4 regions of the Microlunatus sp. GCM10028923 genome follow, and region 1 is predicted to be linked to each of the others. Evidence: predicted binding sites of a transcription regulator. Region 1 holds the regulator's gene; each other region holds the start of a gene.
The links. The regulator LexA, encoded in region 1, represses DNA repair genes until DNA is damaged. The targets are predictions, from matches to a motif close to TCGAACANNTGTTCGA.

Region 1 (7,197 bases):
CGCGGGAGAAGTACTCCAGCGGAAGGTCCTTGAGCACCGGCGGCACGCCGGGCGCCCCGAAGTAGGCCAGGGCGAGGACGGCGAAGCCCTCACCTGCCAGCACCATCGCGTCGTGTTCGTGCAGTCCACCTTCCGACCCGCCCACCAGGACCACACCGCCCTCGGCAGCACCGTCCGCGGGAGTGATCAACAGGCCGCTGAGTCCCGCCGCTCGGGGTTGATCACGATCGACCGTCACGTCCATGGCGGGAGCCTACGGATCGATTCCGACACTCCCCGGACGCCGGGTAAAGGAGCCGAATCCCTGGCGGACCGCACCGGCGCTTGGCAGATTGTCCTGATGACGACAGGCAACCTCACGGTGCGCGGGCTGGACGGGTCGACCTGGGACGCCTTCGCGGAACTCGTCGAGCGCAACGGCGGCGTGATGGGCGGTTGCTGGTGCCAGAACAACCACCGACAGCCCGGTCTCGCCACCCCCGAGGACAAGCGGGCGGCCAAGGAGGAACGGGTCCGCACCGGCCGGGCCCACGCGGCCCTCGTCCTCGACAGCGACGGTCTGGCCCAGGGCTGGGCGCAGTACGGAAGCCCGGCGGAGTTGCCGGGCCTGACCCATCGGCGGGCCTATGCCCAGGATCCGCCGCCGCCCGCCGACTGGCGCATCATCTGCATCTTCGTCGACAAGCGACACCGGAAACGCGGCGTGGCTCGCGCCGCGCTCGGCGGTGCGCTGGACCTGATCGCCGCGGCCGGCGGTGGCCGGATCGAGGCGGTCTCGCAGACGACCGCCGGCCGCAAGGCACCCAGCGGCTTCCTGTTCTCCGCCACCGTCGAACTCTTCGAGGAGTACGGCTTCACGCGGTTCCGCCAGGTCGGCAAGCATTCCTGGATCATCACCAGGACCCTCGACCCCGCCCGACTGTCCTGAGGAGCAGGAACAACGCTCGGGCCGCCCTCGTCCAGACAGCAACGAGCGCTAGGCTCCCGTGCTTGAGCCGCCACGACGGCGGCGTCCCGACGCGGGAGGGCGCACAGTGAGCCAGCCACCGATCGAACCCGGGCACCAGCCCGATCCCGGCACGGCCGGAACCGACCCGGCCCCGCCCCGCGAACCAGCCCCACCGTGGCCATCGGTCCAACAGCCGCCGACCCAGCCGGCGAACCCCGACCAGCCAGCGCAGGCCATGGCCGACCCAGACCGCTCAGCGGCCCCGGCCGGCAGCCCGGACCAGTCAGGGCGCCCCGTGACCAACACGGATCAGGCACCGACCCAGGATCAGGCAGCGGATCCCGCGGGCTTCTCGAACCAGTCGCCGGTCGTCGACGATCTCGGCCAACGGCCGCACTCCGGGGACAGCACGAGCCAAGTGTCTGATCTGCCCGGGGATCATGATCACCAGCTGTCTCCGCCAGCAGCGGAGGACGGCAGTGAGCCTGCCGCGTTCGCACCGCCGACCCGCCCGGGGACACCTGAGTTCTCAGCCGGTGCCGCTGCGGAACCGCCGACCCAGGAGAGCCCTTGGGCCCGCCCGGCCGCTGCCCAGCCCGAGCCCGAACAGCAAGATCCGGCGCAATCCTGGTCTCAACCCGGATCGGTTCCATCCGGTGCACCGCAAGCCGGACCGTCCCAGCCCGGTTCGACCCAGCCCGAGACGGCAGGACCAGGGCCGAGGCCATCCGAGTCCGGTCAGCCGTGGGCGCCGGAGCCCGGGGAGAACTCCTGGGTTGCGCCCGGGCCTGCTCCTGCCGAGCAGCCCTGGACCGGCGGCGGACCGGGGCCGAACCAGGCACCGCCGTACCAGCCGGGACCGGGAGCATTCGCCCCACAGGGCCCGCCGGCCGCACCGCCCGGGCCAATGCAGCCGGCGCCGGTTGCGGGCCGGCCGTATCCGATGCCGTTCCCACCCCGGCCGCAGCTCCGCACGGACTACGCGCACTGGGGCAAGCGGGTCGGGGCGAACCTCATCGACTCGATTCCGTCGCTGATCTACGTGGTCGTCTTCATGATCGGCTACATGAACGTGATCTTCACGATGTTCGCGTCCATTCAGACCTCGGGCCGCTTCAACCCGGATCTGTCGGGCCTGACGGTCTGGATCGTCGTTGTCGTGGTGCTCTGGTTGATCTCTCTCGGCTGGACGATCTACAACCGATGGATCACGGCCGGGCGGACCGGCCAGTCACTCGGCAAACGGGTGATGAAGATCAAATTGATCGGCGAGCAGAGCGGGCAGCCGATCGGCGCGGGTTACGCCTTCTTGCGGGACATCGTGCACGTCATCGACGGTGCCGCCTACATCGGCTATCTCTGGCCACTCTGGGACGACAAGCGGCAAACCCTTGCCGACAAGGTCATGCAGACGATCGTCGTCGACCAGCCGGCCGAGCAGGCCGGGCCGGTCAGCGAACGGCCGACTGCGCCGTAGGCCGGTAGTCGTCGCTGGTGACCCGCGCCACGGTCGCGCCGATCACGGTCAGCGCCGCGGCGGCGATCAGCAGCCCGACGACCATGATCACCGCGATCCCCCGGCTGGTCAGCCGCCACTGCACATCCAGGTCACGCACCGGCACGACGCCCGCGTCGCGGCAGGAACGCACACCCGCCACGGGGACCTTCCGCACCTGCGGACCGCGGATCGCGGTCACCGGCTGCGTCACCGGCCGGCCCAGCCGGGCCGATCCACGGCTGGGACGACGAACGCGAGTCCGGGTCGGATTCGCGATCAAGGCTGCTGTCGCCATCGCCTTCTCCCTCTGTCAGCTCGAACTGATGTTCGATAGAACGTGTGTTTGATAATGCCCATTCGTTGCCGTCGAAAGCAAGCACATTCGCACGCGTGTTCGGGTGTGTCTTCCGATGAACTTGAGTCAATCAGCGACCACTGACAGTCCGCCCCGGACAAGATCGCCGACCGGGTTCGGGGCTCCCCCAGGTGTTCGAACGGACCGACACGCCGGTCGAACAGATGTTTGAATTTGTCGTACCGCTTCTCTACTGTCAGGTGCATGGCGAAGCGCGACGACAATGCATCGGACAAGAAGCGGGGCCCGGCGACGCGGTCACGGGCGACCGACGACGCGTCGAAGACCCCCACCACCCCGGCGCGCCGTCGTGGCCGGCCGCGCGACGCCGACGTCGCCGCCGAACTCGGCGCGACCGTCAGCTCGCTGCCGGACGGCCCGATCGACGCCGCCGGGCTGACTCCGCGGCAGCGCCGCGTCCTCGAGGTGATCAAGGAAACGGTCGAGGCCCGCGGCTACCCGCCGAGCATCCGGGAGATGGGCGACGCGGTCGGGCTGGCCAGTTCGTCCAGCGTGGCGCACCAGTTGAAGGTGCTCGAGGCCAAGGGGTTCCTGCGCCGCGACCCGAACCGGCCGCGCGCGCTCGAGGTTCTGCTGCCGGGCGATCCGGCGGCCGCCGCGGTGGCGCGGCCGGTCGCGTCGGCGACCCAGTCGGAGTTCGACGAGTCGGAGGTCGGCAACAGCTTCCCGGCGCCGGTGCACGTTCCCGTCCTGGGCCGGATCGCGGCCGGCGGCCCGATCCTGGCCGAGGAGCAGGTGCAGGACGTGTTCGCGCTGCCCCGTCAGCTGGTCGGCGACGGCGAGCTGTTCCTGCTGGAGGTGCGCGGCGACTCGATGGTCGACGCCGCGATCTGTGACGGTGACTGGGTGGTGGTCCGGAAGGCGCAGACCGCCGAGAACGGCGACATCGTCGCGGCCCTGCTGGACACCGAGGCGACCGTCAAGACGTTCAAGCGCACCGGCAGCCAGGTCTGGCTGATGCCGCACAACCCGGCCTACGACCCGATCGACGGCAACCACGCCACGATCCTCGGCAAGGTCGTCGCCGTGCTCCGCCGGCTCGGCTGATCGCCGGCGTCGCTAGACGACGCAGAACTCGTTGCCTTCGGGGTCGGTGAGCATCACGTGATCGAGATGCTCGCCAACCAGGAGCCGGGCCTGCACAGTGGCGCCGGCCGCGACGACCTCGGCAACCTTGCGTTCGATGCGCTCGCGCCGCACCGCCTGATCGACCTGACGCCCACCGGACACCTTGAGGTCCGGATGCAGCCGGTTCTTCGCCGTCTTCCGCTCCGGCACCGTCACGAAGGAGCACGACGCCCGCGGCCCGCCGGATCCTGGATTGCGGCCAGCTCGTTCCACTCCTCGCGCGGGACCTCGTGCTCGGTCAGCCAGGCCTCCCAGCTGTCCCAGCCCGTCGGTGGCGGAGCCGGCTCGTACCCGAGCGCCCGCGCCCAGAAGTTCGCCTGGGCGCCCGCATCGGCGCAGTCGAAGGTGAATCCGAGCCCGGGCGGTTCGGCCGCAGCTGAGTCCATGATCCGACGCTAGCCGCGGCCGCCGACAGTTCAGGCCGTCCCGGGCGGCGTCGTCAGCCGGCGCAACGCCTGCACGGCGACCTCGCGGTCCCGGGTCGGCCAGAACGACGGCAGGGACGCGCGCAGGAAGCTGCCGTACCGCGCCGTGGCCAGCCGCGGATCCAGGATCGCGACCAGGCCGCGATCGCTGATCCGGCGGATCAGCCGCCCGGTGCCCTGCGCCAGCAGCAGCGCGGCGTGCGTCGCCGCCACCGCCATGAAGCCGTTGCCACCGGCCTCGGCCACCGACCGCTGCCGGGCCAGCAACAGCGGGTCGTCCGGCCGCGGGAACGGGATCCGGTCGATGATCACCTGGATGCAGGTCGAGCCCGGCACGTCGACGCCCTGCCACAGCGACAGCGTGCCGAACAGCGAGCTCTCCTCCTCGGCGACGAACCGCCGCTTGAGCTCGGTCAGCTGGGCGTCACCCTGACAGAGGATCGTCTGCTTCGGCAGCTGTTTCCGGACGTACGTCGCGGCGGCCTCGGCGGCCCGCCGGGACGAGAACAGCCCGAGGGTACGGCCACCGGCGGCCCAGACCAGTTCGGCGATCTCGGCCAGCGTCGCGTCCGCCATGCCGTCCCGGCCGGGCGGCGGCAGATCGGTCGCGATGTAGAGGATGCCCTGCCGCGGATAGTCGAACGGCGAACCGACGTCGAGCCCGCGCCACGGCTGTGGCCCGTCGGGATTCTCGCCCTCGGTGTCCCCGTCGCCGGACGGTACGGAGTCGTCCCGTTCCTCCGGCCGCAGCCCGACCGACGCCGCGACCGGTCCGAAGTCGCCGCCGAGCCGCAACGTCGCCGAGGTGAGCACGACCGTCCGCGCCCCGAAGATGCTGGACCGCATCAGCCCGGACACCGAGAGCGGCGCCACGCAGGCCTCCCGGCCGGTCCGCTCCCGCTCGGTCACCCAGATCACGTCGTACTGGCTCATCCCGGCCATCCGCTCGGCGATGTCGAAGATCTCCTTCACCGCCGCGGCCGCCTGGCGCTGCTCCGGATCGGTCTTCTCACCGCCGCTGGTCAGGTCGCTGACCGCCCGCCGGGCCGCGACCCGTACCGTCGCGCAGGCCAGGCCCAGCGGCGAATCCGCGTCCTCGATCCGTTCCAGCGGCGACTCGTCCAGAGCCGCCCGCAGCGTGTCCGCCGATTCGAGCAGATCCAGCGCAACCTCGTCCTCCAGGTATCCCGCCGCGCGCCGGCCGACCCGTTCGATGGCCTGCGGGCTCAGCTCGGCGGACGCCGCGCCGGTCACCCGGGAGACCAGCTCGTGCGCCTCGTCGATGATCACCGCGTCGTGCTCCGGCAGCGCGGTCTCGCCGTGCATCGCGTTGATCGCCAGCAGCGCGTGGTTGGTGACGATCAGGTCGGCGGCCCGGGCGACGTCGCGGGACCGCTCGACGAAACAGGAGTCACCGTACGGACAGCGCTGCACGCCGAGGCATTCCCGCACCGGGATCGACACCTGCTGCCAGGCCCGTTCCGAGTGGCTCGGTGCGCCGTCCCGGTCGGCCAAACCGGTCCGGTCGTGCTCCTCCTCGATCCATTCCCGCAGCCGGAGCACCTCCGCGCCGAGCGCCGACTCCGGCTCGGCCGTCCCGGCGCTGGGCAGGGTCGAGGCGAGATCGTCGACGCCGAACAGCGCCGCCTGGTCGTCCGCTCCCCCGCTCCGAGCCCGGTACAGGCAGGCGTAATTGGTCCGGCCCTTGAGCACCGCGTGCCGGGGCTGCTTGCCGGACACCTTCTTGACCGCCTCGAGCGCGGCCGGGATGTCGTTGTCGGCCAGCTGGCTCTGCAGGGCCAGGGTCGCGGTGGCGACCACGATCCGGGTCGCCGAACCCTCGACGAGCTTGATCAACGAGGGCGCCAGGTAGCCGAGCGACTTGCCGGTGCCGGTGCCGGCCTGGACCAGCAGATGGCGGCCCGAATCCAGGGCGGCGGCGATGGCGTCAGCCATCTCCACCTGACCGGGACGTTCCTGGCCGGAGATCCCCGAGACGGCGGCGTCGAGCACCTTCCGGTGCCCCGGATCCGTCGTCTCGTTCTCGCGTACCTGCGCCGTCGGTTCCGCCACCACCCGACAACCTTAAGGGCCCTCGCCGACAGTGGGCCCTTCGACAGGCTCAGGGCACGGAGTTGGGACGGCTCAGGGCACGAAGTTGGGACGACTCAGAGGACGGAGTGGGGACGGCTCGGGGTCCAGGGTTCAGCCGGCCGGAGCGACCTGATACGGCTCCAGCATCCCGGCCAACTGGGCGTTCACCCGGGCCCGGATCAGGCTTCCCTCGGCCTGGTGGTCGACGTCGATCAGCTCGCCGGCCTGGTGGATCCGATTGACCAGATCCCCACGCTGGTACGGAATCAGGGCGGTCACCTCGATCTCCGGGCGCGGCAGTCCCGCCTCCACCCGGGCCCGCAACTCGTCGATCCCGCGGCCGGTCCGCGCCGAAACGATCATGGAGTCCGGATACTGGCTGCGCAGCGCGACCAGCTGGTCAGGATCGGCCCGGTCGGCCTTGTTGATCACGATCAGCTCGGCCACCTTGCCGGCGCCGATGTCGTTGAGCACCGTACGGACGGCCTTGATCTGACCGACCGGATCGGGGTCCGAGCCGTCGACGACGTGCACCAGCAGGTCGGCCTGGGCCGACTCCTCCAGGGTCGACGCGAACGCCTCGACCAGGTCGTGCGGCAGGTGCCGGACGAAGCCGACCGTGTCGGTCAGCGTGTAGACCCGGCTGTCGGCGGTCTCGGCCCGCCGGGTGGTCGGGTCGAGGGTCGCGAACAGCGCATCCTCGACCAGCACGCCGGCGCCGGTGAGC
Region 2 (7,197 bases), on a different contig from region 1:
CACCACCCGGGTCCGGTCCCGGCCCCAGGCGAGTTCGACCAGCTGGTGCGACAGGTGCGGGCCGAAGGTCTGCCGGAGCGCGCCGGGCGGAGTCCGCGCCAGGTCGGCGATGGTGCGGATGCCGAGCCGGTGCAGCTTCTCCGCGGTCGGCGGCCCGACGCCGAACATGGCGTCCACCGGCATCGGGTGCAGGAAGTCGGCCACCCGCGGCGGCGGCACCTCGATCAGGCCGTCCGGCTTGGCCGCCCGGGAGGCCATCTTCGCGACGAACTTCGACGGCCCGATGCCGACCGAGCAGGTGATCTGCTGCTCGTCGCAGACCATGGCCCGGACGTACTCCCCGATCGCGTACGGCGAACTGAACCGGTGCCGGGCCCCGGCCAGATCGAGGTAGGCCTCGTCGATCGACGCCGCCTCGACGATCGGGGTGACGGTCTGGAAGACGGCCACGATCCCCTTGGCCACGGAGGAGAAGTCGTCGTAGGTCGGGTCGATGAAGTTCAGCCCGGGACAGAGCCGCTTGGCCCGTCCGGACGGCATCCCGGAACGGATCCCGTACGCCCGGGCCTCGTAGTTCGCCGACAGTACGACGCCGCGGGGATAGCCGCCCACGACCACCGGGGTGCCGCGCAGCTCGGGCCGGCGCCGCAGCGAGACCGAGGCGAAGAAGGCGTCCATGTCGACGTGCAGAATCACCGCCACCGGCGATCACCGCCCGGCTGCGGGTCAGGACGAACGGTCAGTCGGCGCGGCGGGCCGAGACGTGCAGCGCCGGAGCGATCGGTTGGAACGCCGGGTCGGTGCTCAGTTCGGTCTCCAGCGCGAGCAGTTCTGCGTACGCCCCCGCCGCCGACTCTACGACCGCCTCCGCGACGTAGTCCGCCGCGGCGCCGAGTCCGTGCTCGGCCACCACCTCCAGGCCGGCCCGCCGGACCAGTTCCAGGGTGGAGGCACGATCGAACCGGCTGCGGTCCGCCAGCACCTCGCGGGCCAACGCGATGTGCCCGGCCAGCGCATGGGACAGGACGAGAGCGTGCCGCTGCGGCACCAGCAGGCTGAGCCGGCCGCCCGGCCGGAGCACCCGGGTCACCTCGGCCAGCGCGTCGCCGGGGTTGTCCACGACGTCCAGCACTCGGTGGCACAGCACCAGGTCGACCGTGCCGGGGCTGACCAGGTCGGCCAGCGTTCCGGCGTCGCCCTGCAGCCCGTTGATCCGGTCGGCCAGGCCGAGTTCCGCGGTCCGCCGTTCCAGCGAGGCCAGCGCGTCCGGGCTTGGGTCGATGACCGTCACCCGGTGGCCGCGTTCGGCCAGAGCGGTCGCCACGCCGCCGGTCCCGCCGCCGAGGTCGACCACGGTCCGGGCCCCCTCGCCGTCCAGGTCGGCGAGCTGCGCGTCCAGGATCTGCAGCAGCAGGGCCTGGGTCACCGGCAGGCGACGCTTCGCGCGGTGGGTCGTGGCGCGGGTCGCCATGCCGCCCTCCTTCCGCCGAGACGCTCGGCAGCCTAGTGGTGGAAGGCAGCCTAGTGCCGACGACCCGTGGACTGCCGGGCGCCCACACCCGTCGCGGCGTGTCCATGATCATCATCGATCCCGGGCCGTCGGTTCGGGACCCAGCCGGGTGTGCACGTGCTGGTAGAACAGGCCGGCGTCGCGGAGCAGGTCGGCCGCCTCGCGCTCGCTGACGATGGACGTCGCGCCGGACCGGACCGCCTCCCGCTTGCCCTCGGTCGCCGCGAAGAAGGCCGCCCACTCGGCGTACTCCGGCGCGACGGCGGCGACCAGCGACCAGAGGTGGCTCGGGAACCGCACCTGGGCCGAGCGCAGCCGGACGATCAGTGCCCCGGTCCGCAGCGCCGCCAGGTGGGCCGTGAGGTAGCGCTCGCTCGGCCGGCCGGCCAGTTCGGCCTCCAGCAGGGTGCCCTCGATCCGGTGCAGGTCGGCCCGCAGTGCGGCCGGAAGTCGATCATGGTCGGCACGCAGGAAGGAGCCCGACAGCACGGGTTGGGTGGGCAGGTCGCGTTCGGTCGGGTCGGAGACGAGGGCGGTCGCAGGCAGGGGCATGTCAGGGATTCCTGTTTCGGGGCGCAGTTCGGGAGCGGGAAGGCTCGACCCTGGTGAGTGGCGGCCTTGGCGTGGACGGGGGTCGAGTCCATCCACGCCAAGGCGAGCCAGAGCGCGTGCCGCGAACACGGCGCTGTGCCGAACCCGCGTACGCGATCCTTCCCCAAGTATCGATATCGAACGCGTGTTCGAACAAGGATCAATCTACACCCGGCCACTGACAGTCCGTCAAGGACCGAATGCAAGGTCCTTCGGATCAGCCGCCGAAGGCGAGCGAATACACCTCGAAGGGCGCCGCGAACGGGACGCCCAGCCGGGCGCCGGCGGGCCGCGAGAACCCCTCCAGGAACTCCTCGGGGTCGAACTCCCAGCCCAGCCCGTCGATGTAGGCGCGGTGCGCCTTCAGCGAGGCGACACCGCGGTCGAAGGTCGCCGTGGTGTCCACGGCGTGCTCGGCCTCCGGTGAGCCCGAGGCCAGCACCTGGCGTACCCCGCCCCAGGGCTCCAGCCCGTCGGTCAGCTGATCGGCGAAGATCCACCGGTTGCCAGCGTCGCGCGCCGCGTCCAGCACGGCCCGGCCGGCGGCGATGTGGTCGGCCTGGTTGAGCGCCCGACCACCCCAGGTGTCCCGGAAGTTCGCCGTGATCACCACCTCCGGCCGGTGCACCCGGATGGTCCGGCAGATCGCGGCCCGCAGCGGCAGGCCGTACTCCAGAATCCCGTCCGGCAGACCGAGGAACTCGACGGCGTCGACGCCGACGATCCGGGCCGACTCGATCTGCTCGGCCTCCCGGACCCGGCGACACTCGTCCGGCGTCATCGCGTCGATGCCGGCCTCACCGCTGGTCACCATGACGTACGTGAGGTGCTTGCCCTGGTCGGTCCAGCGCGCGATCGCCGCCGCCGCGCCGAACTCGAGATCGTCCGGGTGGGCGACGACACAGAGACCGCGCTGCCACTGCTCGTCGACCGGTTCGAGATCTGCCATGGCGGCAGGCTACTCGGCGGCCGCCGATGCCGTCCGGCGTTTCCGGGTAGCGGCCCGGCAGCGCTCGTCGGTCAGGTGGCGGCGGGACCACACCATGAGCTCCTCGAGGGCCGGCAGCAGCGCCTCGCCGGCGGCGGTGAGCCGGTAACCGACAGTCACGGGCGGACCCTCCCGCACGGTGCGCTGGACCAGGCCGGCACCGGACAGTTCGGAGAGCCGGTCCGAGAGCACCGAGTCGCTGATCCCGGGAATCGCCCGGCGCAACTCGGCGAATCCGGCGGCGCCGCCCATCAGGGTGCCCAGCAGGACACCGTTCCACCGCTTGCCGAGGAACTGGAACGCGCGCGCCAACGCCTCGTCACATCCGTGTTCGTCGTGAGGGATCTCACCAGTCGGCGCCATGCCCGCCACTGTACCCGGCGGACTATGATCTCCGATGGTGCTTGTAATTTCCTAGTGACTTGGAGATAACTATCATGACCGAGACGCTGACCGAAGCAGCGACCACCGGGCGGCTCGACGACGCCGCCCTGGAGACGCTGTTCACCGGTGCGCACACGATCAACGCGTTCGCCCCGACCCCGGTCACCGACGACCAGCTCGCGGAGATCTGGAACCTGGCCCGGTGGGCACCCACCGCCGTCAACGTCCAGCCGCTGCGGGTCGTCTACGTACAGACGCGGGAAGCCCGGGAGCGCCTGGTGCAGCATCTGCACGAGGGCAACCAGGCGAAGACCCTGGCCGCTCCGGCGGTCGCCCTGCTCGCGGTCGACAACGGCTTCCACGAGCACATCCCGCGGGTCGCGCCGTTCCGGGCCGAGCTCCGCGAATCGCTGGCCGAGAACCCTCCGGTACGGGATCAGCTGGGCCGTTTCAACGGCGCGCTCCAGGCCGGCTACTTCATCCTGGCCGTCCGGGCGGTCGGCCTCGGGGCCGGACCGATGGGCGGCTTCGACGCGGCCGGGCTGGACGCCGAGTTCTTCCCCGACGGCGGCTGGACCTCGACCCTGGTGGTCAACATCGGCCATCCCGAGAACGACGACGCCTGGCATCCCCGGCTGCCCCGGCTCGAGCACGACGAGGTGGTTCGCTGGACCTGACCGCAGGGGTCCGGGGCGGGCTCTGATAGGACGGTGCCATGCCAGCCGGGCCGGACGCCGACTTCGCCGTGGTCGTGATCGGAGCGACGCTCGCCGGACTTGCCGCGGCGGCCCGCCTGGCCAAGGCGGGGCATCGGGTCGCGCTGGTCACCGACGGCCTCGAGCCGGGCGGTCCCTGGGCCGGGCGGCCTCTGGACGGCTCCGGCCCGGTGGTGGACGACGCCCCGGCGGTGCTCACCCTGCCGGCCGCCTGGCGCGACCTGTTCCGCAAGAGCGGCCGGCCGCTGGATGCGGAGCTGGCCCGTTCCGGCTGGGAACTGGCGCCCGCCCCGCCGGCCGTGCACCGATTCCCGGACGGCACCGAGCTCCGGCTGCCGACCGACCGCGGCGAGCAGTACGCGGCCCTCTCCGAGACGTACGGGAGCGCCGTCGCCGATCGATGGCGGGACCTGCTCGATGATCTTGACGAGGTCTGGCAGGCGCTGCGCCCGCTGGGGCTGGAGTCGGAACTGCACGGGCGGTTCCAACTCACCCGCCGGGTCGAGACGATCATGAAGAGCAAGCGCAGTCTGGAGCAGCTCGCCGACCTGCAGGGGCATGCCGCCCTGTCCGCTCTGGTCCGCGATGTCGCTTACCTGCAAGGCTCCGTGCCGAGTTCGACGCCGGCCCACTGCGCGGTCGATCTCGCCGTCCTGCGCCGGTTCGGTCGCTGGACCCTGCGCCGGACCGACGGTACGGAGACCGGGCGCACGTCGGCCCTGATCGAGGCGCTGGTCGGCCGGCTGGCGACCCGCCGGGTGACCATGATCGACTCCGAGGCGACCACGATCATGATCGAGGACGGCCGGCCGGCCGGCGTGATCACCGAGTCGGGCCCGGTACCCGCCCGCGCGGTGATCAGCACGGTCGACCCGGCCCGCACCCTTGATCAACTCCTGGCCGGCGTCGAACTGCCGCCGCAGCGGGCCACCCTGCGCCGGCTGCGCCCGGCCCTCGCCCCCGAGGTCACCACGACCCGGCTGCCCGGCCCGGTGACCGACGAACTGACCGAGACGGTGCAGCACCGGGCCGGCGCCGGGCCGCTGATCACCGTGGTCCGGCCGGCCAGCGACACCATGGTCGAGCTCCGGTACGACTACGCCCGGCCCCGGCCGGACTGGGGCCACGGGCTCGCCTGGCAGGGTTTCGGCAGCTGGCTGATCCGGCCGCCGATCCGCGGACCGCTGCCCGGGCTCTACCAGGCCGGGCCGTTCTCCGCGGCCGGACCGGGCCTGTCCCAGACCCTGTTGTCCGGCGCCCTCGCCTCGTACGCCTGCCATGACAGACTCACGGCCGATCGTTTGTAGACTGGAGTGTTTCGTCACTCGGGTAAGGACACGCTTTTGACTTCATCGTCGGACACCGCGTCGCCGGAATCCGTGACCGCAGACCAGGAGGCGGCAGCCATCTTGGATCGCGAGCTCGCTGCGGAGCAGGCTCACGTCGACAAGGTCTATCAGCGACTGGACGTCGCCTCCCGGTCGGCCCGCCTGGTCGCCGCGGAGGGGCGTTCGCTGTATCAGTCGGACCGTTCCAGCTATGTCCGGGAGGAGGACGGCACCGGGCTGCTGGAGCGCGACATCTTCGCCTTCCAGGCGGCGAAGCGGCTGGCCACGCTGGACGCCGAGCACGAGGGCCTGGTCTTCGGCCGGCTCGACCACGTGGACACCGAGGCCCGCTACATCGGGCGGATCGGCGTGCGGGACGGCGACTACGAGCCGCTGGTGATCGACTGGCGGGCACCGGCCGCGGCCGCCTTCTACCGGGCGACGCCGAACCAGCCGATGGGGGTCACCCGGCGGCGCGTGCTGCGCTGCCAGGGTGCCAAGGTGGTCGGGATCGAGGACGACCTGCTCGATTCCGAGAACGCGCCGGACGACCTGGTCGTGATCGGCGACGGCGCTCTGCTGGCCGCGCTGAGCCGGGCCCGCGGGCACAACATGCGCGACATCGTGGCCACCATCCAGGCCGAGCAGGACGAGGCGATCCGGGCGCCGTGGCAGGGCTTCACCATGATCAGCGGCGGCCCCGGCACCGGCAAGACGGTCGTCGCGCTGCACCGGGCCGCGTACCTGCTCTACTCGAACCGGCGCCGGTTCGAGTCCGGCGGCGTGCTGGTGGTCGGGCCGAGCCAGGTGTTCATGAACTACATCGAGCGGGTGCTCCCCTCCCTCGGCGAGGAGTCGGTGACGCTGCGCTCGGTCGGCACCGTGCCGAACGACATCGTCGAGGTCGCCGGGGTCCGGCACGACCCGGCCGAACTGTCCGCGATCAAGGGCAGCCTGCGGATGGTCCGGGTGCTGCGCCGGCTGGTCACCGAGCCGCCCGCGGGCGTACCGGACGAGTTGCGGCTGACGGTGGACGGGGTGGTCTATTCGCTGGACGGACCGGCGCTGGCCCGGATCCGTACCGACGTCCTGACGCATCACAAGCTCAACCAGGCCCGGGACGCGGCCGAGACCGCGCTGCTCACGGCCCTCTGGCGGCGCCGGCCGCGCGAACTCGACCTGGACCGGCCGGACTTCGACGACGCGGTCACCTCGACCGCGGCCTTCTACAACTTCACCTCCGCCTGGTGGCCGACGCTCAGCGCGCCGGCTGCCCTGGCCCGGCTGGCCGACCGGGCGTTGCTCGGGCGGGCCGCCGGCTCGCAGCTGTCCCGGCGGGAGCAGGACCTGCTCGCCGCGGACTACGCCCGGCTGACCTCGGTCCCGGCGGCCCGCTGGGACTGGTCGGTGGCCGACAGCGCCCTGCTGGACGAGCTGGCCTCGCTGCTGGGGCCGGTGCCGGAGTCGAACTCGGTCGAGATCCCGCTGTTCCTGGAGAGCGGCGACGACGTACCCGAGGTGTTCACGACGATGGAGCGGCTGGCCGACCGGTCCGAGCCGGATCCGTTCGCGACCCCGCACGACACGTACGCGCACATCCTGGTCGACGAGGCGCAGGACATCAGCCCGATGCAGTGGCGGATGCTGCGGCGCCGGGGCGGCAGCGCCAGCTGGACCATC
Region 3 (7,197 bases), on a different contig from region 1:
TTGAGGAACTGGGCGATCCGGCCGGTCGGCGGCGCGTCCAGAACGACCGCGTGGTACGCGTTCGGACGGCCCTTGATCTGCCGCCGGACCGCCTCGTACACCTTGCCGGTGAGCAGCACGTCGCGCAGCCCGGGCGCGATGGAGGTGGCGAAGTCGATCGCCCCGAACCGGTCCAGCGCCCGGCCGGCGATGCCCAGGTGGTAGAAGGTCTCCAGGTATTCCAGCAGCGCGTCCTCGGCATCGATGGACAGGCCGAACACCTCGCCGCCGGCCGGGGTCCGGCACAGCCGGCGCTCCTCCGAGCCGTTCAGCGGCGCCGAGTCGAACAGCTGGGGCAGCCCGTCGCGGCCCTCCACCTCGCAGACCAGGACCCGCCGCCCGGCCGTGGCGAGCGCGCAGGCCAGTGCCCCGGCAACGGTGGTCTTGCCGGTCCCTCCCTTGCCGGACACGATGTGCAGCGTGTGCAGCGGGGGCGACGACATGCGGCCGATGGTAGTCCGGCCGGCGACCTCACTACGCTGACGCCATGACCAAGTGGGAGTACGTGACCGTTCCGGTGCTGGTGCACGCGACCAAGCAGATCCTGGACAACTGGGGTGCCGACGGCTGGGAACTGGTGCAGATCGTGCCCGGCCTCAACCCGGAGAACCTGGTGGCCTACCTGAAGCGGCCGATCGCCGAGTCCGCCGAGTGACGACCCCTCCGATGGGAGAGGGGGCAGCCGACCGGCTGGCCGAGCTGGGGTTGACCCTGCCGCCGGTGCCGGCGGCCCTGGCGGCCTATCTGCCGGCGGTCCGGACCGGTGAGTTGATCTTCACCGCGGGCCAGCTGCCCCTGGTCGACGGCGCGCTCAGCGTCGTGGGCCGGGTCGGCGCCGAGGTCACCGAGGAGCAGGCGTACGACGGCGCCCGGCAGGCCGCCCTGAACGGGATCGCGGCCGCGGCCGAGGCGGCCGGCGGGCTGGACCGGATCGCCGCGGTGATCAAGGTCGTGGTGTACGTCGCCGGGGTGCCCGAGTTCACCGGCCAGCCGAAGGTGGCCAACGGGGCCAGCGAGCTGATCGGTGCCGTGTTCGGCGACGCCGGCCGGCACGCCCGGTCCGCGGTCGGCGTGGCCTCGTTGCCATTGAACGCGCCGGTCGAGGTCGAGCTGGTGGTCCGGGTCGTGCCCGACCCGCCGCGGATCGTGCCCGCCTGAGCTTTGGGTTGTTGATCATGGCCAGTCACTCGCTCGACGTGCTCGGCCGGATCACCGTGCCGGTGCCGGACCCGGTGGTCGAGCGGGTGCTGCGGTTCACCGGAGCTCCGGTGCCGGCGCGGCTCAGCGCGAGCGTGATCTTGATCCGGGAGCGCGACCGGACCCTTGAGGTCTATCTGATGCACCGGCACGCCCGGATGGCGTTCGCGGCCTCGATGGTGGCGTTCCCCGGCGGCGGTGTCGATCCCGCCGATCATGATCAACCCGGTGATCCGATCCTGGCCTGTGCGGTACGGGAGCTGGCCGAGGAGACCGGCGTCCGGCTGGGCCCGGCCGCGCTGGCGCCGTGGGCGCACTGGGTGACTCCGGAGGTGGAGCCGCGGCGCTACGACACCCGGTTCTTCGTTGCTGTCGTACCTGATGATCAAGAGCCGGCCGACGTGTCCGGCGAGGCCTCGGCGGCAGGCTGGGCGACACCGTCCGCGACGCTGGCCGGGCACCGGGCCGGCGAGCTGGGCCTGATGCCGCCGACCCAGTCGATCCTGGTCGAGCTGGCCGGGCTGGGCTCGGTGGCGGCGGTGCTGGAGGCCGCCGCGGACCGGGTCGTGCAGCGGGTGCTGCCGGTGCCGGAACGGGTCGGCGACCGGTGGCTGTTTCGTTATCCGCACAGGGAGATCTCGTGACCGTGACGATCCTCCGGGCCGACAATCCCGGGCCGATGACCTTGGACGGCACCAACACGATCATGGTCGGCGATCCGGGCCGCGGGCCGGTCGCGGTGATCGATCCCGGGCCGGACGACGAGCGCCATCTGCGGCGGGTGCTGGACGCGGCCGGCACGATCGCGATGATCATCGTCACGCACCGGCATCTCGATCACTGTGCCGGTGCGCCGACGCTGGCCCGGTGGGCCGGCTGCGATGTGCTGGCCGCGGATCCCGCGGTCCGGGTGGGGGAGCGCGGCCTGGTCGACGGCGGGCGGATCTCGGTGCCGGGGGCGGAGCTGCGGCTGGTGGCGACGCCGGGTCACACGAGCGATTCGTACTCGATCATGATCAGCGGGGCGGACGGGGTGAACCGGCTGGCCACCGGCGACATGGTGCTCGGTCGCGGGACGACCGTGATCATGCACCCGGACGGCGACGTCGGCTCCTACCTGGCCTCGCTGGAGACCATGATCACCTTGGTCCATGATCATGCGGTGGCCGAGATCCTGCCGGGTCACGGGCCAGTGGTGACGGACCCGGCCGGCGTGCTGGCGTACTACCGGGAGCACCGGCTGGAGCGGCTGGACCAGGTTCGGGCCGCGGTGGCCGCCGGCGCTCGTACCCCGGCGGAGGTGGTCCGGGCCGTGTACACCGAGATCGACGACGCGGTACGGCCGGCGGCCGAGCTGTCGGTGGCGGCGCAACTGGCGTATCTCGAACCTCGGGACGATTGAACCCGTTCCGGCCGCAACGCCGCGATCTTGGGGAATCCGTAACCTGCACGACACCTACCCCCGATAGTGGTGGGGATGCGTTGACTTCGAATCGGCGGTGACGGTTTGGACCGTGGTAGGGAACCCGACCTCTCGGGCTGGTCGCTGGCGGAGCTGGAACTCGAGCTTCGTCAAGTGAGTCGCGCCATCCAGCTCGCCGGTTCCCCGCGCGGCGTCGCCACCGTCGAGACCGAGGCGGCGGCCCTGCGTGAGGTGGCCGCGCTGTCGGCCCGCCGCCGGGCGCTGCTGGCCGAGATCAAGCACCGGGAGGCGGCCCTCACCACCTGGCGCTCCGATCAAGATCAACTGGACGCGTTCATCCGCGGCGACTAGCGGCGGCGCCGATCAGCGGTGGCCGAACTCGGCCGGGGCGATGCGCTGCGGCAGCGGGAAGCTGGCCAGCAGGTCGGGCCCGATGAACGAGGCCATCCAGGTCACCCGTTCGCCGTCCAGGCTCAAGATCAGCACCGCGGCCAGCTCCAGGGTGCCGTCGTCCGCCGGCTGGTAGCAGGCGAGCGACGGCTGGTCGTTGAACCGGGCCGGCCGGGCCCGCCAGTCGAGCGCGAAGACGCGGCCGGTCAGGAACGCGACCACGTCGGCCCGGCCGTCGAACCAGGCCGGCAGCGGCGGCATGGTGAACCGCACCTGCTCGGCCAGCAGGTCGACGATGCCGGAGACGTCGCCGGAGTCGAAGGCCGCGACGAACGCGTCGACGATGCCCCGCTCCGTGCCCTGCGGGGTCGGGACGTGTTCCAGCGCCGGCGCGCCGTCGGCCAGCGTCGCGCGGGCCCGCTGGAGCGCACTGTTCACCGAGGCGGCGGTGGTTTCCAGCAGCCCGGCGACCTCGGCGGCCGGGTAGCCGAGCACCTCCCGCAGGATGAGCACGGCCCGCTGGTTCGGCGGCAGCCGCTGCAGCGCCGCGACGTAGGCGAGCCCGATGTGCTCGCGCCGCTCCCGTACCCGCTCCGGGTCGTCGGTCGCGGTCAGCAGCGGCTCGACCCATCGGCCGCCGTCGACCGGATCGCCCAGATCGTCGTCCGGCCGGCGGGCGGGCCCGTGATCCCAGGACAGCAGCCGGGTCGACGTGGACCTGGTCAGCCGGAGCGCGCAGTGGGTCGCGATCCGGTGCAGCCAGGTGCGCAGCGAACTGCGCCCCTCGAATCCGGACAGCCCGCGCCAGGCCGCCAGCAAAGCCTCCTGGACGGCGTCCTCGGCGTCCTGGGTCGAGCCGAGGATCCGGTAGCAGTGCGCCGTGAGCTCCCGGCGGTACGGCAGCACGAGAGCCCCGAACGCGTCCTCGTCGCCGGCCCGCGCGGCCGCCAGCAGATCCATGGCCGGAGTCTTGCAGGCGCCCGGTGCGGCGTGTCGAGTTGAGCCGGAACTCGAACATGCATTCTAATGATGGCTTCCCCGGTCGGCCCGCTCCCGGTGGCCGACACTCAGAAGGAGAGCGCCGCACGATGACTGTAGACACCCTGGCACCCGAAGCGCCGGCCGCCACCGACGTCGAACTCCCCGCCGTCGATGCCCCGGCCCCCGCCGCTGCCGAGGTGAAGCCGCGGAAGACCCCGGGCCGCAAGCCCGGCGCGAAGCGGACCAAGACGCTGGAGCTGACCCTCACCGTCACCGGCACGGCCGACGGCGAGTGGCACGCCGACCTGAAGCACGGCTCCACCTACCTGGCCCGTGATCTGGCCGTCGCCGCGGCGGCGGTCTCGCGGGCCGCCAAGGAACTCCACGAGGACCTCTCCGGCCCGATCGACGAGGTCATCGACGCCGCCCGGGAACAGCAGGCTGCCAAGGTGGCCGCGCTGGAGGCCGAGCTGGAGGCCGCCCGGAAGGCCCTGGCCGACCTGGCCGACTGACGCCGCCCGGCCGGTCCGTCGGGTTCAGTCCGACGGACCCGGCCGGGGACGCCGCGGGGTGTAGTGGTCGAGGCGGGTCTCCAGCAGGCCCTCCCCGTGCGTCGCGTTGTGCAGATTGCGCCGGATCGGGTCCAGCTCCGCGGTGGGTACGGTGCCGGTGATCACGGCCACCGCGCCGTTGATCATCGGCGTGTCCGGTACTCCGCGATGGCGGCCGAGCAGGGCGAGGGTGCCGGAGATCGCGTCCAGCGGAGTCTCCAGGGAGAACCGGTCCACCGGCTCGCAGACGATCGTGCCGGCCTGCCGGACCGCCTCGGCGACGACCTGTTCCACGGTGTGCTTGACGTGGGTCGTCGACGGCCCGGGCGGGTTGAAGTCGCTCTCGGTGACGATGAGTCTGAGGTCGGTGACCCGCCAGCCCTGCGGCCCGGACGCCAGCGGCAGCTCGACGTAGCGGCCCAGCGCCTCCCGGAACGCGTCGACCGTCGAGTACACGTGCATCGGCACCTCGGACCGGGGCACGTCCAAGATCAACTCCAGCCCGGCGCCGGGCCGGTGCGGCTCGACGGTGACGCCGAACGTGTAGCCGAACAGATGATCGGGGTCGCCCATCCGGAGCACGGCCCGGCCGATCCCGGCCGGCCGCTCGATGCAGATCACCGTCGTGGAGTGGAAGTCGACCTCGATGCCGTGCTCGAGCAGCAGGGTGTCCGCGATCACCTGCTGCTGGACCTCGCCGTAGATCGAGATCCGGGACGCGCCCTGATCATCCGTACGGAGTCTGATCAACGGGTCGCGGTCGCCGAGCTCACTCAGTGCCGTGTACAGGGCGAGTTGTTGATCATGGTCCCGGGTGACGATCGTGGTCTCCAGTGCCGGCGGCGGGAAGTTCAGTTCCGGCAGCCCGGCGGGCTCGGCGCCCAGTCGGTCGCCCAGCCGGGCCTTGCCGAGGCCGTGCACCCGGGCGATCTGCCCGGCCACGGCCCGGTCCCGATGGGTCGGCCCGCCGGGTTCGAACACCTCGATCCGGGTGACCCGGCCGGCCTCCTCGCCGCCGACCGGGACCAGCTCGCGGACGACCAGGGTGCCGGTCCGGATCCGTACCGAACAGACCCGGTCGCCGGAGTCGTCCCGTTCGATCTTGAACACCTGGCCCGACACCGGGGCGGTCGGGTCGGCCGCCTCGGCCGGCATCAGGTCGGTGACGGTGGTGATCAACTCGGTGACGCCGGCACTGGTCACCGCGGAACCGTAGGTGAGCGGCTGGCAGGCGCCGCGCCGGGTCAGCCGGCCCAGGGCGGCGGTGAACGAGGACCGGTCCAGCAGCCGTCCCCGGTCGACCCAGGCCTGCAGCACCGCGTCGTCGTGATCGGCCAGCCGGACGGTGGTGGCCTCGGCGGTGCCGGGATCGTCCCAGTCCAGCGGCACCGGGGCCGCGGCCGGCGTGCCCGGCGCGCGCACCGTGCCGAGCGGAACCACCGCCGTGGTGAGCCGGCGCCGGATCGCCGCGATCACCCGGTCCGGGTCGGCGCCGCTCCGGTCGATCTTGTTGATCATGAAGACGACCGGCACCCCGAGCCGGCGCAGCGCCCGGTAGAGCACGATCGTCTGCGCCTGCACGCCTTCGACGGCGGACAGGACGAGGATCGCGCCGTCGAGTACGGCGAGCGACCGGTCCACCTCGGCGATGAAGTCCGGGTGGCCCGGCGTGTCGACCAGGTTCACCGTCACGTCGCCGACGGCGAAGCTGGCCACGGCGGTACGGATCGTGATGCCGCGCCGCCGTTCCAGCGCGAGCGTGTCGGTCTGGGTCGTGCCGTCGTCGACCCGGCCGAGTTGATCAAGGGCGCCGCCGGCGTGCAGCAGCGCCTCGGTCAGGCTGGTCTTGCCGGCGTCGACGTGCGCCAGCACGCCGAGATTGAGCCAGCGCCCGGGGCGGTGATCAGGTCGTTCGGAGTCCTGCGGAGAGTGCGAGCGATGCATCGGTCCTCGTGTTCGCGGTGACGGTGGTCGGGAACACGAGTCGGCGCATGGGCCTGCCTTTCTCTGGACTGACGTGATCGGTTGTGCGAAGTCCAGTCGGGTCCGGTGGCGAAGTCAAGCGGATTTCGTACGGGCTCGTAGCGGTCTCATCCGCTGGACACAGCGGAGGCACAGGGACCGGAGGGACGGTCGAGACATGGACAGCTACGACAAGGACGGCGGAGCGCAGGGACAACCCGCTCAGCCCTGGGGAACGCCCCAGCACGATCAGAGCCAGACTCCCGACCAGAGCCAGGCGTACCCGCGGAATCATGATCAGCACCAGCCGCAGAACCCGGGCCAGGCCGGAAGCGGCCAGCCCGGCGCGCCGCACCCGGGTCCGCAGCCGACCCACCTGAACACGCCGCCGTTCGGCTACCAGCCGCCCGGCCCGCCCACCACGGCGGCCGACTTCCCGGCGCCGCCGAACGTGCCGCCGGTGACCACCTACGCGCCGAAGAAGGCCCGGCCGAAGGCCGCCGTGGTGCTCGTCGCGGCCATGCTCTCCGCCGTGATCGGCGCCGGTGCGGGCATCGGTAGTTACGCCGCCGCGACCGCCGGCGGGGCGATCAATTCCCCGATCCGGGTCAGCACGGTGCCGGCGGCGGACAGCCCGAAACTGGACGGCTCGAT
Region 4 (7,197 bases), on a different contig from region 1:
GCCAAGGCGGAGGCGCAGGGGCTCCGGGTGCTCACCCCGTACGAGGCCTGCGAAGAGGCCGACCTGATCATGGTGCTGACGCCGGATCCGTCGCAGCGCAAGGTGTACGCCGAGGCGATCCAGCCGAACCTGGTTCCGGGCGACGCGCTGTTCTTCAGCCACGGCTTCAACATCCGGTACGGCTACATCAAGCCGCCGGAGGGCGTCGACGTGGCCATGGTCGCGCCGAAGGGCCCGGGCCACCTGGTCCGCCGTGAGTACGCCGAGGGCCGGGGCGTCCCGGTCCTGGTCGCGGTCGAGCAGGACGCGACCGGCAAGGCGTGGGACCTCGCGCTCTCGTACGCGAAGGGGATCGGCGGCCTCCGCGCCGGCGGCATCAAGACCACCTTCACCGAGGAGACCGAGACCGACCTGTTCGGCGAGCAGGCCGTCCTCTGCGGCGGCGCCAGCGCGCTGGTCCAGGCCGGCTACGAGACGCTGATCGAGGCCGGCTACCAGCCGGAGGTCGCGTACTTCGAGTGCCTGCACGAGCTGAAGCTGATCGTCGACCTGATGTACGAGGGCGGCATCGCCAAGCAGCGCTGGAGCGTCTCGGACACCGCCGAGTACGGCGATTACGTGTCCGGCCCGCGGGTCATCGACGCCCGGGTGAAGGAGAACATGAAGGCCGTCCTGACCGACGTCCAGAACGGCGCCTTCGCCAAGCGGTTCATCGATGATCAGGATGCCGGCGGCCCCGAGTTCAAGGAACTGCGGACCAAGGGCGAGCAGCACCCGATCGAGGAGGTCGGGCACAAGCTGCGCGACCTGATGTCCTGGGTGAAGAGCCACGACGACGACTACGTCGAGGGCACCGCGGCTCGCTGAGCCTGAGCAGCACGAAGCGCCGGTCGGAGGGGTTCGCCCTTCCGGCCGGCGCTTTTCCTTTCGGTACGGTCAGCGCGCGCCCTGCAGCGCCTCGGCTCCGGCCCGGGTCCGGGTCTTCGCGGCCAGGGCGATCACGAAGGCGATCGACGCGACCGAGAACGTGATCATCGGCGGTCCGGGGATCATCGCGATCGCCAGGCCGAGCGCGGCCAGCGACGCGACCAGGGCGACGATGCCGAACGGGCGGAGCCGCTCCGCCGGCAGCTGCCGGGTGATCATCCACAGCAGCAACCCGACCGCGAACATGGCCAGGCCCATCGCCAGGCTGATCCCCTGCTGCAGCGACGCCGAGTTGAGCGAGAACGGCCCGACCTGCAGCTGGGACGCGCGCAGCGCCTCGGCCAGCACGGGATCATCCGGCAGGATCAGGCTGAGCACGTCGTGGACGACGCCGGTGAACATCCAGGCGCCCGCACCGACCTTGATCGCCGTGACGTTCATGCTGACCTCGCTTCGCTCGGTGTCACGACGTTCGGCGCGGCGGGCGGGTCCGGCCAGCAGCGGGTGTCGGTGAGCTGGCGCAGGGAGGCGAGCCTGCCGTCCCTGGTGGTGAGCACGTGGGCGAACGGGGCCTCCCACCCGTCGCCGCGGTAGTGGCCGAGCACGACGAGTTCGTCGGGGCCGCCGACGATCGCCCGGTCCGGTTCGCAGCGGAGTTCGTAGCCGGCCGGGATCCGTCCCCACACCTCGGACACGGCGGCCATCCGCCCGTGGTGCTCCCGGGCGGCCGGCAGCGGCAGTCCCGGGCTCAGGGTCAGGACGAAGTCCTCGTCCAGGGAGTCGAGCAGCGCGGCGCCGTCCCGGGTCGCCAGGCTGGTGTAGAAGCGGTCCGCGGCCGGTACGCCGAGCCGAGTGGTGTCCTGCTGATCACCGTTCATGATCATGAACGTACGCCTGCCGGATCTGCGGCGGCAACGCGAGCTTGGTCACACATGCGTGCATCCATGTATGTTTGTGTCCGTGATCACCAACGACAGTGAGGGGCCGCGGGTGCGCCGTACCCAGGCGGAGCGGACCGAGCGGACCAGGAGCAAGCTGCTGGAGTCGGCGGCGCGCGGCTTCTCGACCTACGGGTACGGGAACGTGCGGCTGGACGACATCGCCCGGGACGCCGGCTACACCCGGGGTGCGCTCTATCACCTGTTCGCCAACAAGGACGAGCTCGCCCTCGCCGTGATCGAGTGGGTCCAGCAGACCTGGCAGGCGGAGGTCGGCGCTCCGGCCGGGCAGATCGACGACCCGGCCGAACGGCTGGTCTGGGCCGCCCGGGCGCACGCCCGGTACGTCCGCAAGCACATCGCCGCCGTCCTGCTGAGTCTTCGGGTCGAGTTCGCCGGCCGCGACCATCCGGTGGCCGACGCCCTCGCGCAGGTGATCGGGCCGCTGACCGACGACCTGGCGAAGACGATCACCCTGGGCCGCCGACGGGGGAGCCTGCCGCCCGGCCCGCCGCCCCGGCTGCTGGCGTCGGCGTACATCGGGGTGCTGGAGGGCGTGACCTCCGCCGTGACCGGCCCGCCGCACGACGCCGACCTCACCGAGCGCGCCGTCCGCGGACTGCTCGGCCTGCCGCAGAGCTAGCGCACCGCGAGCAGCGCATCCTGCCAGGCGGGGAGTTCGGCCAGCACGGCCTGAGCGACGGGGAGTTCGCCGACGACGTGGTTGACGTGCTGCCGGGCGTCGTGGTCGTCCAGGTCGACGGCCCAGCGGCCGAGAGACCAGGCCGGCTGCCGGGCGACGGCGAGCGGCAGCATCGCCCGCTCCTCGGCGGACAACCTGATCGAGGCGGCTGCGTCGTAGGCGTCCAGGTAGCGCCGGACCTGGGCGCGGTCCTCCGCCGTCGGCAACGCCCGCCCCGGTTCGAGCAGGACGAAGTAGACCGTCAGCGCGAGGTCGTCGATCCGTGGCCGGACCGCCATGAAGTCGAAGTCCAGAACGGCCGCGAGCCGGCCGTCGTGGAACAGCACGTTGTTGTCCCAGAAGTCGCCGTGCACGAGCTGGGTCAGCTGCCCGGCCCGCAACGGCTGTTCCGCCCGATCGACGGCCTCCAGATGGCGTACCGCCCGGTCGGCGAGCCCGGTCAGCACGGTGTCCCGCCAGCCGCGGATCCGGTCGGCGCCACGCCGGGACGCCTCGAGCGCGACCTCGGAGTGGAGGTGGTTGGCCGCGGTCGCCGTCTCGCCGGCCGCCGGGATCGATGCGTCCCGGAGCGCGTCGTGGAGCCGGGCGAGCACGCCGAACCCGGCCTCCAGCAGCGGTCCGGTCTTCATCCGCTGATTCCAGTCGACGAAGGGCTCCAGCTCCGCCAGCCGCCCGTTGCCGAGCCGGACGAACGACGGCCCCGAGGGAGTGTCGAGCGGCCGGATCGCCGGCAGCCCGGCGTCGGCCACGGCGATCCGCGCCGCCTGCACGGCGGTGAGCCGGTCGGGCGAGGTGTAGGCGCCGTGGATCCGCGCGACCAGTGCCGCCCGCTCCCGGAAGGTCAGCTTCAGATTCGTGGTCCAGCTGCCACCCAGATCGGACCACCCGGTGGGCCGTTCGAGCCCGTACCGCTCCGCGATCTCCGCAACCAGTACGTCGTCGGCCGCCACACGCTCCTCGAGAAACACCGCCGTCATCCGGCCATTGTTGATCACCGGCCGGCATCCCGCCTCCAGATTTCCGCCCGCGCGCGGTTCCACGCGGCGGTCAGGTGAGCAGGGGAGGCTGCTGGAGTCTGGCCAGGATCCTGTTGTTGATCATGGGTCTCTGATCACGATCGACCTGCCTCGGTGGGTTCCATTCCGGTAGCCCGTCGTCGTTGATCTTGACCTGCCAGCCGCGATCGAGGAAGTGTCGATGGTGGTAACTGCAGAGGAGCGTCAGGTTGGCGAGTTCGGTCAGACCGCCGTCGATCCAGCGGATCACATGGTGGCGTTCGCACCATTCCGGAGCCCGGTCGCACCCGGGGAAGGAGCAACCGCCGTCCCGGGCGATGAGTGCGATCGTCTGGTGCTTCGATGCGATCCGGCGGGTGCGGCCGAGTTCGAGCGGGATCCCGGTCTGATCGAGAACGATCGGATAGATCTCGGCTTCGCCGGAAAGGCGGGTGATCTCGGTCAGGGAGAGGACGGTGCCGTCACCAGCCGTGCCGTGCCGCAACCGAGTGCTTCGATCGCTGGGAAGGTCAGCAGTGATCGGCTCATGCTCGGCGCCGGCGGTGGTGTGCCGGCTCTGGACCGGGAGCGTGCTGGCGTCCATCGTGATCAGCACCGTGGCCGTAGTCCCACCGCACTCCGGGATCTCGCCGGTGCGGAGCATCCGGGCGAACACGTCGTCGAGGGCGTCGTGCAGCCGTTGTTCGTGACTGCGCAGGTCGCCCGCGCCGACCCCGGCGGCGGCGTCGAGTCGTGGGTGGGCGAGCGGTTCCAGGACGGCCCGGGCCTTGACCGCGGCCTCCGGCGTGAGCCGGAACTCCCCGCACACCGCACCTGACGGCAGCGTTCGCAGCCGGAGGAATCGCCGGTCCTGCTGGCGTTGTTCATCGGGTTCGGCGCCATCGGGGTCGTAGGCGTCGAGGTATCGCTGACTCAGCCGGCGCAGTTCTCCTGGTCCGAACTGACGGCAGGAGTCGACCAGTTCGCTCTCGACCTGCTCGATGTCGGCGGGGTCGGTCTTGGCCTGGTCGAGCTGCTGCAGGGTGCGGTCGACGATCGTGGTCTGCTCGGCGGTGATCACGCCGGTGGCCATGGCTTCGGCGATCACCGACGTTAGCCTGGGCAGCGGCAGTCCGGTCATCGATCTCCGTGCTCCGACCGCCGCAGCCGCCCGCACCCGCCGCGAGGCTTCGTGTGGTCCGAGCAGGTATCGCCGCTCCAGCACCTTCGCCATCGACCGTTGGCATTCGCGCTCGTGAACTCCGGCATCCCGGCAGGCAGCGATCAACTCGGCATCGACCGTCTGGAGCTGATTGCGCACAGTCTCGATCCCGTCGAGCAGGTCGATCAGGCCGTGTGCGTCGTGATGATCAAGCCCGCCCTGACGCACTGCCGCCACCAGCACGGTCAGACTCTCCCGGACGTCCTGGACCGCGGCACCCACCGGGGTGGTGGTATCCAGGGCCGTCGGCGTCATGATCGAATTCTATTCGAACAGAGATTCGAACACAAGCAGATGTTCTTGTTTCCAAGGGATCTCGATCGATTCTCGGGCCGGGGGATGAGTGAGGCGGCGGGCGGCTCGGCATCGGATCGGCGAGCTCCGGCTGCCCGCGTCAACCTTGCACGGCCGACACCGTCCCCGGCCGATGGTGGGGAAAACCCGAAGGTGGACTCGGAGGTTGCCCGGATTCCGGCGGGTCTTGATCTTGCCTAGGTTCGTGGGTATGAAGCCGAAACGGGTCGCCATCGTCGTTGTCGTACTGCTCGTGCTCGTCGGGGTCAGCGCGGGCTGGTCCGCCTGGCGCAACCAGAACCCGGAACAGAAGTCGTTCGACTTCGCCGGTCCGGAGCTCACCGTGGTCGCCGACGACGGCGATCTCGAACTCGTGCCGGTCTCGGGTCAGGACGGCCGGGTCTCGGTGACCCGGTGGTTCAAGACCAACAAGTGGCTCGGCAACACCGGCGCCGACTGGAAGCTCGAGGCGGGCCGGACGCTGCAGCTGACCTCGCACTGCGAGGGCATGTTCGCCCGCTGCGACGTCCGCTACCGGCTGGAGGTCCCGGTCGGCACCAAGCTCCGGGTACGGGCTCAGGACGGCACCGTGAGTGGGAACGGGTTCGTCAGCGACCTGGCGATCGAGACCCGCGACGGCGACATCGAGCTGGACGACGCCCGCGGCCCGCTCAGCCTGGTCACCGACGACGGTACGATCCGCGCCACCGGCCTGGCCGCCCCGCGGGTGAGCGCCCGGTCCGGCGACGGCGACGTACGGCTCGACTTCCTGGCCGCGCCGGAGAGCGTGGTCGCGACCACCGACGACGGTCAGATCGACGTGGCCGCGCCCGACGGCCCGTACAAGATCACCACGAAGGTCGACGACGGCGACGCCGAGAGCACGCTGCCGAACGATCCCGCGGCCCTGCGGACGATCGATGCCAGCGCCGGCGACGGCGACATCAACCTGCACCGTCGCTGAGGATCTCGGCACCTGGTACGCCCGGTGGCAACCGCAGGCATCCTGCGATGATCAACAGCATGGTCACCGACTCGACGCAGCTCAGCTTCCGGTCGGCCGTCCTCGAGGACGCCGGCCGGATCGCCGAGCTCCACGCGGACAGCTGGCGCCGGCACTACCGCGGCGCCTACGCCGACAGCTTTCTCGACGGCGACGTGATCACCGACCGGCAGCAGCTCTGGTCCACCAGGCTGGCCGCCCCGGAGGGTTCGGCCACGATCCTGGCCGAGGACGACGAGGGACTGGCCGGGTTCGTGCACGTGATGTTCGATCATGACGACCGCTGGGGCAGCCTGGTGGACAACCTGCACGTACGGTTCGCGCGGAAGCGGTCCGGCGTCGGCCGGACCTTGATCACCGCGGCCGCGTCGGCGGTCACCGAACAGGCCGAGCGCCCGGCGCTGCATCTCTGGGTGCTGGAGCAGAACACCGCCGCGCAAGGCTTCTACGCGGCGGTCGGCGGCGTCCAGGTCGAGCGCGGGCTGGTACCGCCGCCGGGCGGGGTCGAGGGCCGGCTGAACGGAAGTCCCGCCTGTCTCAGATTCGCCTGGCCGGAACCCGTGACCATTCGCTGACCGGCACGCTACGCTCGGCCGACATCGGCAACGGAGGTCCGAGCATGAGAATCGCGGTCTGGATCATCACGGGGCTGCTCGCCCTGTTCTTCCTGTTCGTCGGGGCCAGCAAGGCGTTCGCCTCCTGGGAGTTCCTGCAGGCCGGGTCGATGGGGATTCCGGTGATCCTGCTCAAGATCGCCGGGTTCGCCGAGATCGTCGGCGCCGTCGGCCTGATCGTGCCGGCCGCGACCCGGGTGCTGCCGATCCTGACCCCGATCGCGGCGATCGGCCTGGTCGGCACCATGCTCGGCGCGACGGTGATCAACATCGGTCTCGGCATGCCGGCCGTCGCCGTGCAGACCGGTCTGGCCGGACTGCTCTCCGCCCTCGTCGCCTGGGCCCGGCTGGCCGGGCCGGCCAAGATCACGCCGCGCTCCGCCGCGACGCCGTCCTAGGCCTGGTCGGCAGGGGAGAGCTGCCAGGCCGACCCCGGCCCGACGCCGAGCACCAGGTCGTCCGGCCGGAACAACAGCCACTGCTCGGCATGATCATCCGCCG

Region 2: a site for LexA is predicted at 2,239-2,254, ahead of ACFQU4_RS26925 (SAV_6107 family HEPN domain-containing protein). Genes of this name have one in related genera too.
Region 3: a site for LexA is predicted at 4,060-4,075, ahead of ACFQU4_RS35695 (DUF6319 family protein). Genes of this name have one in related genera too.
Region 4: a site for LexA is predicted at 5,054-5,069, ahead of ACFQU4_RS02515 (DUF222 domain-containing protein). Genes of this name have one in related genera too.

Annotation. Positions count from the first base shown of each region.
Region 1 covers NZ_JBHTFF010000023.1:61,407-68,603, reverse strand. Annotated here, with positions in the region: gene ACFQU4_RS36135 (acyl-CoA thioester hydrolase/BAAT C-terminal domain-containing protein) at 1-244, opposite strand, end outside; gene ACFQU4_RS36130 (GNAT family N-acetyltransferase) at 341-928, shown strand; gene ACFQU4_RS36125 (RDD family protein) at 1,893-2,426, shown strand; gene ACFQU4_RS36120 (hypothetical protein) at 2,401-2,742, opposite strand; gene lexA (transcriptional repressor LexA) at 3,007-3,870, shown strand; gene ACFQU4_RS36110 (VOC family protein) at 3,883-4,107, opposite strand; gene ACFQU4_RS36105 (VOC family protein) at 4,104-4,337, opposite strand; gene ACFQU4_RS36100 (ATP-dependent DNA helicase) at 4,368-6,449, opposite strand; gene hflX (GTPase HflX) at 6,582-7,197, opposite strand, start outside.
Region 2 covers NZ_JBHTFF010000013.1:4,494-11,690, reverse strand. Annotated here, with positions in the region: gene dinB (DNA polymerase IV) at 1-702, opposite strand, end outside; gene ACFQU4_RS26930 (methyltransferase domain-containing protein) at 740-1,471, opposite strand; gene ACFQU4_RS26925 (SAV_6107 family HEPN domain-containing protein) at 1,583-2,062, opposite strand; gene ACFQU4_RS26920 (PIG-L deacetylase family protein) at 2,319-3,050, opposite strand; gene ACFQU4_RS26915 (winged helix-turn-helix transcriptional regulator) at 3,060-3,452, opposite strand; gene ACFQU4_RS26910 (malonic semialdehyde reductase) at 3,527-4,150, shown strand; gene ACFQU4_RS26905 (NAD(P)-binding protein) at 4,189-5,496, shown strand; gene ACFQU4_RS26900 (HelD family protein) at 5,533-7,197, shown strand, end outside.
Region 3 covers NZ_JBHTFF010000022.1:103,624-110,820, forward strand. Annotated here, with positions in the region: gene ACFQU4_RS35660 (ArsA-related P-loop ATPase) at 1-482, opposite strand, end outside; gene ACFQU4_RS35665 (DUF4177 domain-containing protein) at 527-694, shown strand; gene ACFQU4_RS35670 (RidA family protein) at 706-1,197, shown strand; gene ACFQU4_RS35675 (NUDIX domain-containing protein) at 1,215-1,880, shown strand; gene ACFQU4_RS35680 (MBL fold metallo-hydrolase) at 1,877-2,638, shown strand; gene ACFQU4_RS35685 (hypothetical protein) at 2,813-3,010, shown strand; gene ACFQU4_RS35690 (RNA polymerase subunit sigma-70) at 3,023-4,009, opposite strand; gene ACFQU4_RS35695 (DUF6319 family protein) at 4,138-4,542, shown strand; gene ACFQU4_RS35700 (GTP-binding protein) at 4,567-6,525, opposite strand; gene ACFQU4_RS35705 (trypsin-like peptidase domain-containing protein) at 6,722-7,197, shown strand, end outside.
Region 4 covers NZ_JBHTFF010000001.1:555,531-562,727, forward strand. Annotated here, with positions in the region: gene ilvC (ketol-acid reductoisomerase) at 1-867, shown strand, start outside; gene ACFQU4_RS02495 (hypothetical protein) at 937-1,368, opposite strand; gene ACFQU4_RS02500 (nuclear transport factor 2 family protein) at 1,365-1,805, opposite strand; gene ACFQU4_RS02505 (TetR/AcrR family transcriptional regulator) at 1,888-2,508, shown strand; gene ACFQU4_RS02510 (phosphotransferase enzyme family protein) at 2,505-3,545, opposite strand; gene ACFQU4_RS02515 (DUF222 domain-containing protein) at 3,616-5,040, opposite strand; gene ACFQU4_RS02520 (DUF4097 family beta strand repeat-containing protein) at 5,291-6,043, shown strand; gene ACFQU4_RS02525 (GNAT family N-acetyltransferase) at 6,091-6,657, shown strand; gene ACFQU4_RS02530 (DoxX family protein) at 6,702-7,094, shown strand; gene ACFQU4_RS02535 (hypothetical protein) at 7,091-7,197, opposite strand, start outside.